Regions from separate parts of the Chromobacterium phragmitis genome, predicted to be linked through region 2. Evidence: riboswitches for the same ligand, from Rfam matches in the RefSeq annotation. Region 2 holds a riboswitch; the other holds the start of a gene.

The links. A riboswitch is a leader RNA that binds a small molecule or an ion and turns the genes downstream of it on or off. The one in region 2 is predicted to bind cobalamin.
Region 1: another riboswitch for cobalamin. It lies ahead of DK842_RS06820 (TonB-dependent receptor domain-containing protein); the one in region 2 lies ahead of DK842_RS00135 (HoxN/HupN/NixA family nickel/cobalt transporter).

The regions. Positions count from the first base shown of each region.
Region 1 covers NZ_CP029495.1:1,441,201-1,448,217, forward strand. The annotation lists RNA gene ssrS (6S RNA) at 1-16, opposite strand, end outside; gene DK842_RS06800 (cell division protein ZapA) at 45-356, opposite strand; gene DK842_RS06805 (hypothetical protein) at 353-562, opposite strand; gene DK842_RS06810 (cobalamin-binding protein) at 584-1,462, opposite strand; gene cobU (bifunctional adenosylcobinamide kinase/adenosylcobinamide-phosphate guanylyltransferase) at 1,459-1,986, opposite strand; gene DK842_RS06820 (TonB-dependent receptor domain-containing protein) at 1,997-3,826, opposite strand; cobalamin riboswitch at 3,955-4,157, opposite strand; gene cobT (nicotinate-nucleotide--dimethylbenzimidazole phosphoribosyltransferase) at 4,278-5,312, shown strand; gene DK842_RS06830 (histidine phosphatase family protein) at 5,309-5,911, shown strand; gene cobS (adenosylcobinamide-GDP ribazoletransferase) at 5,899-6,630, shown strand; gene speB (agmatinase) at 6,854-7,017, opposite strand, start outside.
Region 2 covers NZ_CP029495.1:28,430-35,446, reverse strand. The annotation lists gene DK842_RS00145 (cobaltochelatase subunit CobN) at 1-3,847, opposite strand, end outside; gene DK842_RS00140 ((2Fe-2S) ferredoxin domain-containing protein) at 3,844-4,173, opposite strand; gene DK842_RS00135 (HoxN/HupN/NixA family nickel/cobalt transporter) at 4,170-5,216, opposite strand; cobalamin riboswitch at 5,328-5,510, opposite strand; gene cobD (threonine-phosphate decarboxylase CobD) at 5,553-6,539, opposite strand; gene cbiB (adenosylcobinamide-phosphate synthase CbiB) at 6,532-7,017, opposite strand, start outside.

The DNA of each region.
Region 1 (7,017 bases), 1.4 Mb from region 2:
AACACCGCAGGGGATAAACTGACCTTTGGTGCGCCAGCGCCGTTTTAGAACAGCGGCTGCTGGCTTTGGCTCAGCGCCTGGTCGGCAGCCTCGCTCATGCCGCGTATTTTACGCTGAAACGCCGCCATCTCCAAGCCCTCTCCCACTTTTGTCTTCAACAAATCGTGGGCGATGTTCAGCGCGGCCATGATGGCGATCTTGTCGGCGTCCATCACCTTGCCGTGCTGCTGGATGGTGGCGATCTTGCCTTCCAGCAGGCGCACCGCCTCCAGCAGGGTTTCCTGCTCGCCTTGCGGCGTGCCGATGGTGAAATGCCTGCCCAGCAGCTCGATGTCGACCTGAACCACGTCGCTCATTGCTCATTCTCCGGCGCGGCGGGCAGGCGCGCCACCAGGGCCGCCACCCGACTGCGGGTTTCGTTGACGCGGAAGTTCAGCTCGGCGTTTTCCTTCAGCGCTTCGGACAGCGCTTCGGCGAAACGGCCATTCTGGACTTCCAGCTCCCGGATGCGGCCGATCAGCGCCGCGACTCGGGATTCGAGGTATTCCAGTTCATTGTCCATGGCGGCGAGGATAACGGGCGGCTATCGGGCCGTCAAACCCAGCCGCTGCCGCGCTGTGTCCAGCCGGGCACACAGTTGCTCGGCGCCGTCCACCAGCCGGGGGCCGGGGATGGCGATGGCGTCGCCGCTCAAGGCCAGCAACGCCCCGCTCGCCACCGCGGGCAGCGCCTGCCAGCGTTTCCACATCGCCAGCGTGGCGTCGTCTCCCGCCACGATGGCCTGCGGTTGCGCCGCCACTACGGCGGCGGTCGACACCTGCGGCGCGGGCAGCGGCAGATCGGCGAATACGTTGACGCCGCCGCAGACGCGGATCAACGCGTCGATATAGCTTTTGCCGCTGACGGTGAAGATGGGCGTCTGGCTCAACTGGTAGAACACTCGCACCGGCGCGCGGCCGCCGTAGCGCTGCCGCAGCGTCGCCAACTTTCGGCGATACCCCGCGGCCGCCCGGGCTGCCGCGGCGTCAGTGCCGGCCAGTTTGCCCAGCTCGACCATCTCCCTGGCCACGTCGTCCGGCTGCAATGGATGGCTGATGAACACCGGCACCCCCATGCGCCGCAGCCGCTCCAATTCGCGCGGCGTGCCGCCATCCTGCCAGGCCACCACCAGATCCGGCCGCTGGCGCAGCACCGCCTCCAGGCTGAAGCCGGTGAAACCGCCGACGCGCGGCAGTTTTTTCGCTGCCTCCGGGTGATCGCTGTAATCGACGGCGGCCACCACCTTGCCCCCGGCCCCGGCGGCGAACAACAGCTCGGTGGCGTGCGGCACCAGGCTGACGATGCGCGCCGCCGGCCGGTCCAGCGCGATGGCGTTGCCGGCGCCGTCCACGGCCTGAACCGCGGCCTGGCCGCAGGCGGACGCCAGCAATAGCGCCCAGCCGAATCGGCTCGCCAGCCTCATGCGGATGGCTCCTTCAAAACCAGCGGCAAGCCGCAGGCTACCAGCGTCACCCGCCGGCAGCGCGCCGCCGCCAGCTGGTTGAGCCGGCCCAGCTCGTCGACGAAGCGGCGGGTTTCGGCGTCGCTGGCCACCACGCCCCAGCCCACTTCGTTGGACACCAGCAACGCCTCGCCCTTGAGCCGCCCCAGCGCGGCCAGCAACGCGTCGCGCTCCACCGCGTACTCGGCCTCGTCGAAGCCTTGCTCGCCGAAGAAACGCATCAGCCACATGCCCAGGCAGTCGATCAGCAGCAGCCCGCCTGGCGCGTCATGGGCGGCGATGATGGCCGCCAGCCCGCGGCCGGCCTCCGCCACGCTCCAGTGCGCCGGCCGCTGCGCGCGGTGAAGCGCCACCCGGCGCGCGAACTCGGCATCGCGCACCTCGGCGGTGGCAAGGTAGCACACCGGGCCGCCATGCCGGCGGGCCAGGTCTTCGGCGTGGCGGCTTTTGCCGCTGCGGGCGCCGCCGGTGATCAAGTGGGGCATGGATGGCTCCTTACTGGCTGTAGCGCACGCCGATGAAGGCGCCCAGGCCGCCGGTGTTGTAGCCGTAAGCGGTTTCGTATTCGCGATCGAACAGATTGTCGACGCGGGCCGTCGCGGTCCAGTTCTTGGCGAAGCGGTAGTTGGCGAAGGCGTTGGTCACGCCATAGCCATGCAACATCGTATTGGAGCTCACGTCGTAACGTACGGAGACAACGCGCTGTTCGACGCCCGCAGTCCACAGGTTCCAATCTCTGCTGGCCGTGAAATTGGCGCTTTGCCGCGGACGCAGCGGCAACCATTGACCGGTTCCGCCATCCCTCGCATCCACCAACGTGACGTTCATGCCCAGACGCGTCCCTTTCAAGCTGGTCTCGGCCTCAAGCGTCACCCCCTTGATCAATGCCTTGTTCGCATTGCTTGGGCTCCAAAAGAAAGATCCCGGCGAAACCGGCGCCCAGATAATCATCTGGTCGACATCATTCCGGAACGCGGTTGCGCTGAATACATCCTGCCCCTTGCGATATTGCACGGCCAGCTCTGCATTACGCGATCGCTCCGGACGCAACGACGGATTCCCGCCATACGGCGAATACAGATCATTGAACGTTGGGGCCTTGTAAGCCGTGCCATAACCCGCGCGTGCCAGCCAGCCATCGGCAAAGCGGTAGCCATAGTCGATCTTGCCGGTTGTCTTGCCGCCGAACTGATCGTCGCGGTCACGCCTGACGCTGCCTTGCAACGCATGCCTGCCCACCTCCAGCTGGTAAGTCAGGAATACCGCCTTGGTGCTGCGGGTATTCTTGGTAAACACGCTGTCGCTGTCGACCTTCTGATTGCCGCGCATCGCTCCCACGATGAACTTGCCGATGCCCGTCGACACATCGTTTTGCCACAGCCACTCGTTCTGCGTGGTTTGGTACAGGCTGTCGCGCCGGCCGCCAGCCGCGTCGCTGAAGGTTTCTTGCTTGTCTTGTCCATGGCTGAATCGCAACGTGCTGGTCCAAACATCGGCAAACTGGTTCTTCGACTCAAGGCTCTGGCCAGTCAAACGAGTCTTGCCCCAATCCTGGCCCGTTCCATTTTGGTCAAAATCAGCCCTGGCAAAGCTCTGGAATAAACGCACCGTCAAATCATGGCCCGGCGCCACGGCCTGGGTCACATTCGCGCTGTAACTATCGTTGTTGTAGCCATCGCGATCCGGGTTGTAGCTGGAACTCTTGGGATTCGTCGCCGAAAAGCCGTCAGCTTGATCATGGCTCCACTGCAGGTTATAAGCGGTGCCGCCAGATTTGCCGCCCACTCCGGCGCTCAGCTTGCCGCTTCCTCGCGTGCCGGCCTCCACCGCCGCGTTGAAACGCGGCGCTCCCTCGCCCTTGCGGGTGAAGATTTGTATCACGCCGCCAATGGCATCCGCGCCGTACAAACTGGACCCCGGCCCGCGCAGTATTTCAATCCGCTCCACTTGCTCCAGCGGAATGTTCTGAATCGCAGTGGTGCCTAATGTCGCAGACGCAATGCGGATACCGTCCACCAGCACCACCGTGTGATTGGAGTTGGCGCCGCGCATGAAAATGCCGCTGGAAGCGCCTGGGCCGCCGTTGCTGGTAATCGTGATGGCCGCCTGGCGCGACAACACCTGCTGCAGCGTTTGCGCGCCGCTTTCCTCGATTTCGTCGCGGGTGATCACGCTGGCGTCGGCCAAGGTCCGGGACAAGGGTTGCGCGATGCGGCTCGCGGTGATGATCACCGGGTCGCCGACGAACTGGGGCACGCCGTCGGCCAGGGCCAGGCTGGAACAGGCCAGCGCCGTCAGCGCGGCGCAGGTTTGAAGCTCGAACATGTAAAGACACACTCCACGATAAGGGCAACGTTGAGTGCGAAGAGGGCAACAGCAGCAAAGGACGGCACGGCAGAGCCGGAACGCCTGTCGAATCGCCTCCCCGCGAAACTCCAGTAGTCCGCCGGCTTCCGGCCGGGGCGACGCAGGCCGGTCTCCGGGCTGGGCCTTGCCGGCGGCGCGCCTTCCCATCCTGCGGACAGTGGCCATGCGCCGCCTGGACGCTTGCGCGCCAGGCCTTACCGTTGCGGGGGCAGCGCCGGCTTCGCACCGGCTTCCCGTTTCATCCGAGCGCCGCCTGGCGGGCGCGAACACCTGCTGATCGGCGGATTATAACCCGCCGGACTTTTGGCGGCACCGGCCAAGCAGTAATATGCTTAGAGTCCAACCGGCGTCCCGCGCCGGCTCCCACTCAACGGCCGGACCATGTCCGCCTCCGCAGCAGGCCCATACCATGAACAGCAGCAAACCCCTGGATCTTTCCGCACGCAACGCCGCCCGCGCCCGTCAAGCCGTACTGACCAAGCCGCCCGGCAGCCTGGGCCTGCTGGAGGAACTGGCTTGCCGCTTCGCCGCCTGGCAAGGCCGGGCCCTGCCTGAGGCGTTGCGTCCGGCCATCGCCGTATTCGCCGCCGACCACGGCGTCACCGTGGAGGGCGTCTCCGCCTTTCCGTCTGCGGTCACCACCGAGATGGTGCGCAACTTCGCCAACGGCGGCGCCGCCATCTGCGTGCTGGCGCGCGCGCTGGACGCGCGGCTGGAGGTCGTGGACGTGGGCGTGGCCGGCGACGTGTCGGCGCTGCCCATCGTCCACGCCAAGGTGAAGCCCGGCAGCGCCAACCTGGCCAAACAGGCGGCGATGAGCGCGGAAGAAACCGAGGCCGCGCTGGAAGCCGGCCGCGCCGCCGCCCGCCGCGCGGCGGAGGCCGGCGCCAACCTGTTGATCGCCGGCGACATGGGCATAGGCAACACCACCGCCTCCGCCGCGCTGATCTGCCGCCTCACCGGCGCCAGCCCGGAGCTGGTGGTGGGCCGCGGCACCGGGATCGACGACATCGGCCTGGCCAACAAGCGCCGGGTGGTGAAGACCGCGCTGGCGCGCGTAGCCTGGGAAAACCTCAGCGGCTTGGACACCCTGTCCGAACTGGGCGGCCTGGAAATCGCCGCCATGGCGGGCTTTTACCTGGAAGGCGCGCGCTTGGGCGTTCCCCTGCTGGTGGACGGCTTCATCGCCAGCGCCGCCGCGCTGTGCGCCAAATCGATCGAGCCCTCGCTGCACGACTGGCTGCTGGCCAGCCACCGCTCGGCGGAGTCCGGCCACGAGCTGGCGCTGACCGCGCTGCAGCTGCACCCGCTGGTAGACCTGGGCATGCGGCTGGGCGAAGGCTCCGGCGCCGCCGTCTGCGTGCCGCTGCTGCAGATGGCGGTGAAGCTGCATGCGCAGATGGCCACCTTCGAGGAGGCCGGCATCAGCGGCAAATCGGCATGAACCCTTACACCCTGACCCTGCTGCGCCATGGCGACATTCCGCACGACGGCCGGCTGATCGGCCTGACCGACCTGCCGCTGACCGAACTGGGCCACCAGCAGCTGGAACATAGCTGGAAACGCATCAGCAACCTGGCGCCGGTCACCTGCATCGCCACCTCGCCGCTGCAGCGCTGCCGCGAGTTCGCGGTCAAGCAGGCGCTGGCCGGCTCGCTGACGCTGAAAGTGGACCCGCGCTTCGCCGAGATGGACTTCGGCGGCTGGGACGGCCAGCCGGTGGCCGATCTGGAGCGGGAGCACCCCGGCTGGGGCGCGGACCTGGCAAACGGCAGGCTGTCCCCGCCCGGCGGCGAAAGCTTCGAGCAATTCCGCACCCGCGCGCTGGCCGGCCTGGCCGACTGGATGACCGAAGCCCGAGGCAGCCACCGGCTGCTGATCACTCATGGCGGCGTGATCACGGTGCTGATGGCCGAGTTGCTGGGCACCGAATTTTCGGTGGCCAAGCTGATGACGGTGCAGCGCGGCGGCTTCGTACAGCTGTCGATGCTGGAAGGACATCCGGCCTACCTGCTGCGCCTGGAGTCCGCATGCGCGGACTGATCCTGGCGGTGCAGTTCCTGACCCGGCTGCCCACGCCGCAGCTGGCCGCGTTCAAACCCGAATGGCAGGCGGCCAGCGCGCGCTGGTTTCCCGCCGTCGGCCTCATCGTCGGCGCGCTGCTGCTGGCCTCGCTGCGCCTGGGCGGCCAGGTCGATCCCTGGCTGGCGGCGCTATTGGCGCTGCTGGCCTGGGTGATGGTCACCGGCGGCCTGCATCTGGACGGCCTGGCCGACCTCTCCGACGCGCTGGGCGCGGCCCACCGCTCGCGCGAGCGCTTTTTCGAAGTCTTGAAAGACCCGCACCTGGGCAGCTTCGGCGTCCTCTCCCTGATTCTGGCCATCGTCGCCAAGCTGGTCTTGCTGATGCTGATCGCCCGCCAGGGCGGCCCGGCCTGGGGCTTGCTGCTGGTTCCAGCCTGGGCGCGCGGCTTCGCCGTGGCCTGGTCCGCCACCTTGCCGGCCATCGCGCCCGGCAGCGGCGAGCGCTTCGCCTGGCAAAAAGACTGGGCCGGCATGGGCCTGAACCTGGCCGCGCTGCTGGCGCTGTCCGCCTGGCTGGCGCCGGCGCTGCTGCTGGCCCCGCTGGCCGGCCTGGTCTGGCGAGCCTTCCTGAAACGCCGCCTGGGGGGCATGACCGGCGACTGCCTGGGGGCGGGCGTGGAGCTTTGCGAAATCGGGATGCTGGGCTTGCTGCTGTGGCGGGTGCCGGGGTGGCTTTGATGCCCCGTCCGCAATCTGGGCGGCATCAGGATCGACAGGCAAACCTGATCTGAGTCCCCCGCGCGGGCATGATTTACACGGCGAGGCTGCCCGCCAGGCAGGCCAAGGGGTTCTTGGCGGCTACCGACCAGCCCTGTACGGTTAACCACCTTCGGCACCCCAACAAAAAATGCCGCGCGCCGGGACTCCAGCGCGACGGCATTTTCTTAAAACGGCCAACCGCTTACAGCGTGCCCGCCACCTTCTTGTTGCGCATCAGGCACAGCATGTCACAGGCGATGTGGGCGGCGGCGATGGCTGTGATTTCGCTCTGGTCGTAGCTGGGAGCCACTTCCACCACGTCCATGCCGACGATGTTCAGATCGCCCAGGTTGCGGATGATCTTCA
Region 2 (7,017 bases):
GCTCCAGCGCGCCCTTGTAGCCGTGCTTCTGGATGCCGGCTATCCACTTTGGGTTGGCCACCCGCGAGCGGAACACCCGCAGCACTTCCTCCTTCAGCCCGCGAACCGCCGGCGCTTCCGGATTGTGGCTGTCGCCGAAGAAGGCGCGCGGCTGGCGGCCGCTGAGGCTGCGTATCGTCGCGATCATCCCGCCGTGGTATTGCAGGTAGTCGTCGCTGTCGAAGATGTCGTGCTCGCGGTTGTCCTGGTTGTGCAGCGCCACCTCAACGCCGGCCAGCCGGTGGCGCAGCGCGTCGCGGGCGTCGGCGCCGTTGGCCTCGCGGCCGTAGGCGTAGCCGCCCCAGTTGACGTAGGCGGTGGCGAAGTCGGCGTCGTTCTGCCAGTTCTGCTCGTTGATCAGCGGCAGGATGCCGGCGCCGTAGCTGCCCGGTTTGGCGCCGAACACGCGGTACAGCGATTGCGCGTCGGCGTCGGGCAGCTTGCCCAATAGTTCGTTCTTCAGGTCGGCCAGGTAGTGCTTGCGCAGGAAGTTCTGCTCCGCCGGCTCGTCCAGCCGCGCCACGGTGTGCACCGCCTCGTCCACCAGAGCAATCAGGTGGGGGAAGGCATCGCGGAAGAAGCCGCTGATGCGCACGGTGACGTCGATGCGCGGCCGGCCCAGCTCGGCCAGGGGGATTACCTCCAGACCCTGCACGCGGCGGCTTTCCTGCTGCCAGCGCGGCTTGACGCCGAGCAGCGACAGGATTTCGGCGATGTCGTCGCCGTGGGTGCGCATCGCGCTGGTGCCCCACACGCTGATGGCCACCGATTCCGGATACTGGCCGGTTTCCTTCAGGTGGCGGGCCAGCATCTCGCGGGCCAGGCCGTCGCCTATGCGCCAGGCGGCTTGCGAGGGCAGGCTGCGCGGGTCCACCGAGTAGAAATTGCGGCCGGTGGGCAGGATGTGGGCCATGCCGCGCGTCGGCGCGCCGCTGGGGCCGGCCGGCACGTAGCCGCCTTCCAGGCCGCGCAACAGATTGTCTATCTCCTCGGCGGTGCGGGCGAGCTTCAGGCACAGTTCGGCGCAGACGAAGTTCAGCACCCGCTCCAGATTAGCGTGCGGCTCGATGCCGGGCAGGATGTTTTCGACAGCGGCCGGGATGGCTGCGGCGTGGTAGCCGCGCGCGGCCAGCTCGGCGATCAGCGCGCGCGACAGCTTCATCACCGCGTCGTGCGCGTCGGCGCGGGTGACCAAGGCTTGGCCGGCCAGCGCTTGCAAGGCCGCGGGGGCTTCGGCCAGCCGCTTGCCCTGGTCCTGCTGCCACAGCGGCCAGTCGCCGCCGCAAGCCGACGCCACGCTGGCGGGCAGGCCGGGGATGCCCAGATTGGGCAAGCGGGTCAGCGCCAGCAGCATGTCGACCAGCGCCTCGCCCTGCGGCGCGTTGCCGAGCACGTGCAGGCCGTCGCGGATCTGCGCCGCGCCCAGCTCGCACAGATAGCCGTCTATGTCCTCGATCAGGTGGGCGACGTCCACGCCATCCATCTTGGCCAGGCTCAAGGGCACGCCGTCTTCGTTCAGCGTGTCGTCCCAGTCGTGGTCATGGTCGTGGTGGTCGTGGCTGTGGCCGTGATGGTCATGGTGATGGTGATCATGGTGGCCGTGGTGATGGTCGTGGTCGCCATGATGGTGTCCATGATCGTGGCCGTGCGCGGCCTTGGCTGGGCGGTATTTCGCCGCCGCGGCCGTCGCCGGCTTCATCGCGGCCGCCGGCTTGGCCGCTTGAGTCCGGTACTTGCCGTGGACGGCGGCGGGCGCGTGCCGGTGTCCGCCATGCGGGTGATCATGATCGTGGCCGTGGTGATCATGGCCATGGTTGTGATGATGCTCGTGCCCGTGATCGTGGTCGTGCTTCAGCATCGCCGCCAGGTCGGTGTCGAGTTTGGCTTCCTTGATCAGGTCCCAGATCTGCTGCTGCAGCAGCGGCAGCTTGTTCGGGTCCAGCAGTTCCACCTGGTAGTACTCGTCCACCAGCTGGGTCAGCTGCGCCAGCGGGCCGTAGCTGTCGGCAGTGGTCATCGTCGGCGTCAGGTGGTCGATGATCACCGCGTGGCCGCGGCGCTTGGCCTGCGAGCCTTCGCCCGGATCGTTGACGATGAAGGGGTAGAACAGCGGCATGTCGCCCAAGAGCGCGTCCGGGAAGCAGTTCTGCGACAGGCCCACGCCCTTGCCCGGCAGCCATTCCAGCGTGCCGTGCTTGCCGACGTGGACGATGGCGTCGGCCCGCCAGTCGTCGCGCAGCCAGCGGTACAGCGCGTAGTAGTGGTGGGTGGGCGGCAGGTCCGGGGTGTGGTAGATGGCATCCGGGTCCATGCCGTAGCCGCGCGGCGGCTGCAGCGCGACGAAGACATTGCCGTAATCGAGGCCGGAGAACACCAGCTCGTCGCCGTCGACGTAGGCGCCGCCCGGCGGCTGGCCCCAGCGCTGCAGCATCTTGCCGCGCAGCGCGTCAGGCAACTCGTCGAACCAGGCCTGGTAGCGCTTGGCCGGCACGCGCGCGGCGGCGTTTTTCATCTGCTCGGCGCTCAGGTAGTCCTGGTCGTAAGCGCCGCGGTCTATCAGCTCGTGCATCAGCGCATCGCTGTCCGGCGGCAGCTCATCCATCCGGTAGCCGCGGCCTTGCATGCCGCGCAGCATCGCGTATAGGGACGCAGGCGAGTCCAGACCCACCGCGTTGCCTATCTGCGAGGCCTTGCTGTTGGAGTTGGTGAAGATGAAGGCGATGCGCTTGTCGGCATTTTCCACATGACGCAGCCGCGCCAAGCGCGCGGCGATGCCGGCCAGGCGGCGGGCGCGGTCCGGCAGCGGCGCGTATTGCTCGGCCTGGCCGGCTTCCGCCGGCTGCTTGAAGCTCAGCGGCACGCCGATGATGCGGCCGTCGAACTCCGGCAGCGCCACGTTCATCGCGGTGTCCAGCGGGTTGAAGCCGCGGTCGGACGCTTCCCACTGCTCGCGGGTCATGCTGCTGGTGATGGCTTGCAGCACCGGCAGATCCAGCTGGTCCGACGCTTCCACCGCCCAGCCGGGCTGGGTGGGGCCGTCGTTGTTGATGTCACCCATCGCGAACGAGGTGGTGTTGATCAGCAAGGACACCTGGGCGCGCGGGTCGGCCAGCAGCGCCAGCGCCGCCGGCAGGCCACCCTGGTCTATGGTCCGCAAGGACGAGGTGAACACCGGCAGCGCGTTGACGCCGCGCTCGGCCAGGCAGTCCACCAGCAGGTCGATGAAGCGGGTGTTGCCGGACAGCCAGTGGGCGCGGTAGAAGCAGAGGCCGACGCTAGGCCAGTCCGGATCGCGGATTTCAAGCCAATCTTCCAGCGAGCAGGGCGCGGCCAGCTCCGGGTGGTAGACGCCGTGCTCGGGCAGCGGTTGAGGCGACTGATAACCGAAGCCGGTCAGCAGCAGTCTATCCGCCAGGCAGCGCATCATCTCGCCCAGGTTGGCGCTGCCGCCGGCCTGCAGATAGGCGTGAACGTCCTGCTGCAGCGATACCGGCGCGCTGCACAGCGCCTGCAGCTCCGGGTCCGGCTCGCCGGTGCCGCTGACCACGATGACCGCGGCCTGCAGCCGTCGGGCGTGAGCCAGCAACTGCTCCAGGCCAGGTATCGCGTCGGCGCGGCCCAGCACGCGCAGCACGATGGCGCGGACATCGGCCAATTGGCCGTCCAGCAGCGCCCGCATCGCGGCTTCGTCGCTGATGCCTTGCAGCGCGATGCCGGCGACGGCGGGGAAATCTTCCGGCCAGCGCGCGCGCGACAGCGCGGCGAGGTCGGTGCCGGCGTGGCTCAATAGTGCGATTTCTGCGTTCATGCCTGCGGTTCCGTTTCGATGTCGCCGATGCCGGTTTTATGGAAGATCAATTCTTCGACGGGCGAGCCGTCTTTCAGATGCTGGCAGACGATGCGCTCGACGTCGGCCTCGCTGACCTTGCGGTACCAGACGCCATCCGGATACACCACCATCACCGGGCCTTCCTTGCACACGGCGAAGCAGTGGCTGCGGGTGCGCTTGGCGCGCAGGCCTTCGCAGGCGTCTATGGCGCGGCCCAGGTGCAGGAACATCGCTTCCGAGCCCTGGCCGTCAGGGGTGCAGCGCGGACCGGTGCACATCAACACGTGTTTGTCGTGCGTTCTCATCGAATCTCCGGAGACAATTGGTCGAAACGCTTCCATTTGTAGATGACGGCGGAGGCGAGCCAGGTGAACAGGAATACGCCGACCACGAAGTAGCCGAAGTGGGCCAGGTTCTCGTTCATCTCCGCCACCACGTCCCATGCGCCGCCTGACAGCCGCATCTTGTTGACCAGCAGGCCCAGCGCTTCCAGCCCGCCGATGCCGACGGCGACGACGACGGAGACGAAGGTGATGGTCAGGTTGTACCAGAGCTTGCGCACCGGCTTGACGAAGGCCCAGCCGTACACTTCCACCATCAGCAGGCTGTCCAGCGTATCCACCAGCGCCATGCCGGCGGCGAACAGCACCGGGAACACCATGATGTGCCACAGCGCCACGCCGTGCGCGCTTTGGGTGGTGGCGATGGCGAACAGGCCGATCTCGGTGGCGGTGTCGAAGCCCAGTCCGAACAAAAAGCCGATGGGCAGCATGTGCCAGCTCTTGGTCACCATCTTGAACAAGGGGCGCAGCAGGCGCGCGAGCAGGCCCTGATTATTCAGCAGCAGGTCCAGTTGCTCGTCGCAGATGGCCTCGCCGGCGCGGGCGCGGCGGAAGGCGGCCCATACCGCGCGCAGGGAGGATAGGTTGATCATGGCCAGCGCAAGCAGGAAAAATGCGGACACGCAGACGCTGATGGTGCCGCCGATTTCTCGGAAGCCGGTGATGCGGTTTTGCAGCGCGGTGGCGGCCATCACGATGGCGGCGACGGCGAACACCACTACCGCCGAGTGGCCAAGCGAGAAGAACAGGCCCACCGCGGATGGCTGGCGTTTCTCCTGCATCATCTTGCGCACGGTGTTGTCGATGGCGGCGATGTGGTCGGCGTCCACCGCGTGGCGCAGGCCGAACAGATAGGCGAGCAGGGCGGTGGCGAGCTGGGCCGGGTAGTCGGCGAAAGCGGCGAAAGCCCAGGCCCAGGCCAGCAGGTTGGCCAGGATCAGTCCGGCGAGTATGGGAGCGTGGCGCGCCAGGCGGCGGCCAGCGGATAGCGTGGTGGATGGTTGCATGGTGCCCTCGGAGACGATACTCGTCGCGCAGGCGAGGGCACTTCCTTCCGTCTTGTATCCATGAGCGGAGCTTGTGCGTATCCCCCGGCACACCCCGTCCGGCTTCTGCTTGCGTCGACACGTATGACGGCCGGTCTCCTGGCTCGCGCGTCATCGCCCGGGCGCCGCCTTCCCGACCGCAATGGATCAGTGGCGTCTGGCGTGGACTCTGCGCTTACAGTTGCGGGGGCAGCCGCGGTTTCGCACCGCGTTCCCGTTTCACCCTCGAGGGGCACCGTCATGATTGAGCCGGATGATACGCGACTAGCGGTGGGCTGTGAACAGTAATGGTTCTGATTACAAGCGTCGCCAGTCAGTCAGCGCCTGCTCCAGCCGAACCCAGTCCTGATCGGTTTTGGGCAGGCCGAAGCGCAGGCTGGAGATGGACTCGAAATAGCGGGTCAGGATGCCGCGGCCGGCCAGGTAGCGATGCGTCGACAGGCTGTTTTCATGGGGGCTCCACTGGAACAGCTCGCAGCCGCCGGCAGGCGGCAGGCCGTGCCGCTCCAGGCAGCGTTGCAGTCTGGAGCTGTCGCGCCGAAGCCTGGTTCGCATCGCCTGTTGCCAGGCCGTGTCGCGCAGCGCCAGCTTCACCGCCTCGCGCGCTGGGCCAGCCACCGCCCACGGCCCCAGCTCTTCGGCTAGCGCCCGCAGCAGTTCCGGCCAGCCGAACACGAAGCCGGCGCGCGCGCCGGCCAGGCCGAAGAACTTGCCGATGGAGCGCAGCACGATCAGCCCCGGCTTGCCGATGCGCGGCAGCATGCTGTCTTCCGGCGCGGCATCCAGAAACGCCTCATCCACCACCAGCCAGCCGCCGCGCGCGGCCAGCCGCTGCCGCCAGCTTTCCAACAGGGCCGGGTCGAAGCGGTCGCCGGTGGGGTTGTTGGGGTTGCACAGCAATACCACGTCCAACTGGTCTATGCCGGCGGCCAGCTCATCCGGCGACAGGCGGAACAGCTGGTGTCCGCGCTTCTGCCAGTGGTGGGGGTGCTCGGCGTAGCACAGGGCCAGCATGCCGACGCGGCAGGGCGAGCGCAGCCGCGGCAGCAGCTGGATCGCCGGCTGCGAGCCGGCCATGGCCAGCAGCTTGTCGCTGCCATAATATTCCGCCGCCGCCGCTTCCAGTCCGTCATGGTTTTGCGGCAGTCGCAGCCAGCTGTCGGCAGACAGCGGCGGCACCGGCCAGCCATTGGGATTGACGCCGGTGGACAGGTCCAGCCAGTCTCCGGCCGGAATGCCGTATTCAGCCGCGGCGCGCAGCAGGCCGCCTCCGTGTTCAAGCATGAATCGCTCCGATCAAAATGGCGGCCGCCAGCGACAATGCCGCCCACAGCCACATGCCTCGGTTGACCAGCTGCACCGCGCGGCCGATGTCTTCGTGCGTGGGCGTGGGACCGCAACCGAGCGGCGGACGTTCCTTCCATTGGCCGTGATAGCGCGCGCCGCCGCCCAGGCTGACGCCCAGCGCGCCGGCGCCGGCCGCCATCACCGGGCCGGCGTTGGGGCTGTACCAGGTGGGGGCTTGGGCGCGCCAGCAGCGCCAGCCGTCGGCGGCATGGCCCAGCAGCAGATAGGTGAGGGCGGCCAGCCGCGCCGGGACGTAATTCAGCACATCGTCGAAGCGCGCGGCGGCCCAGCCGAAGTGCAGATAGCGATCGTTCTTGTAGCCCCACATCGCGTCCAGCGTGTTGGACAGCCGGTACAGCACCGCGCCCGGCGCGCCCAGAACCAGAAACCAGAACAGCGCGGCGAAAACGGCGTC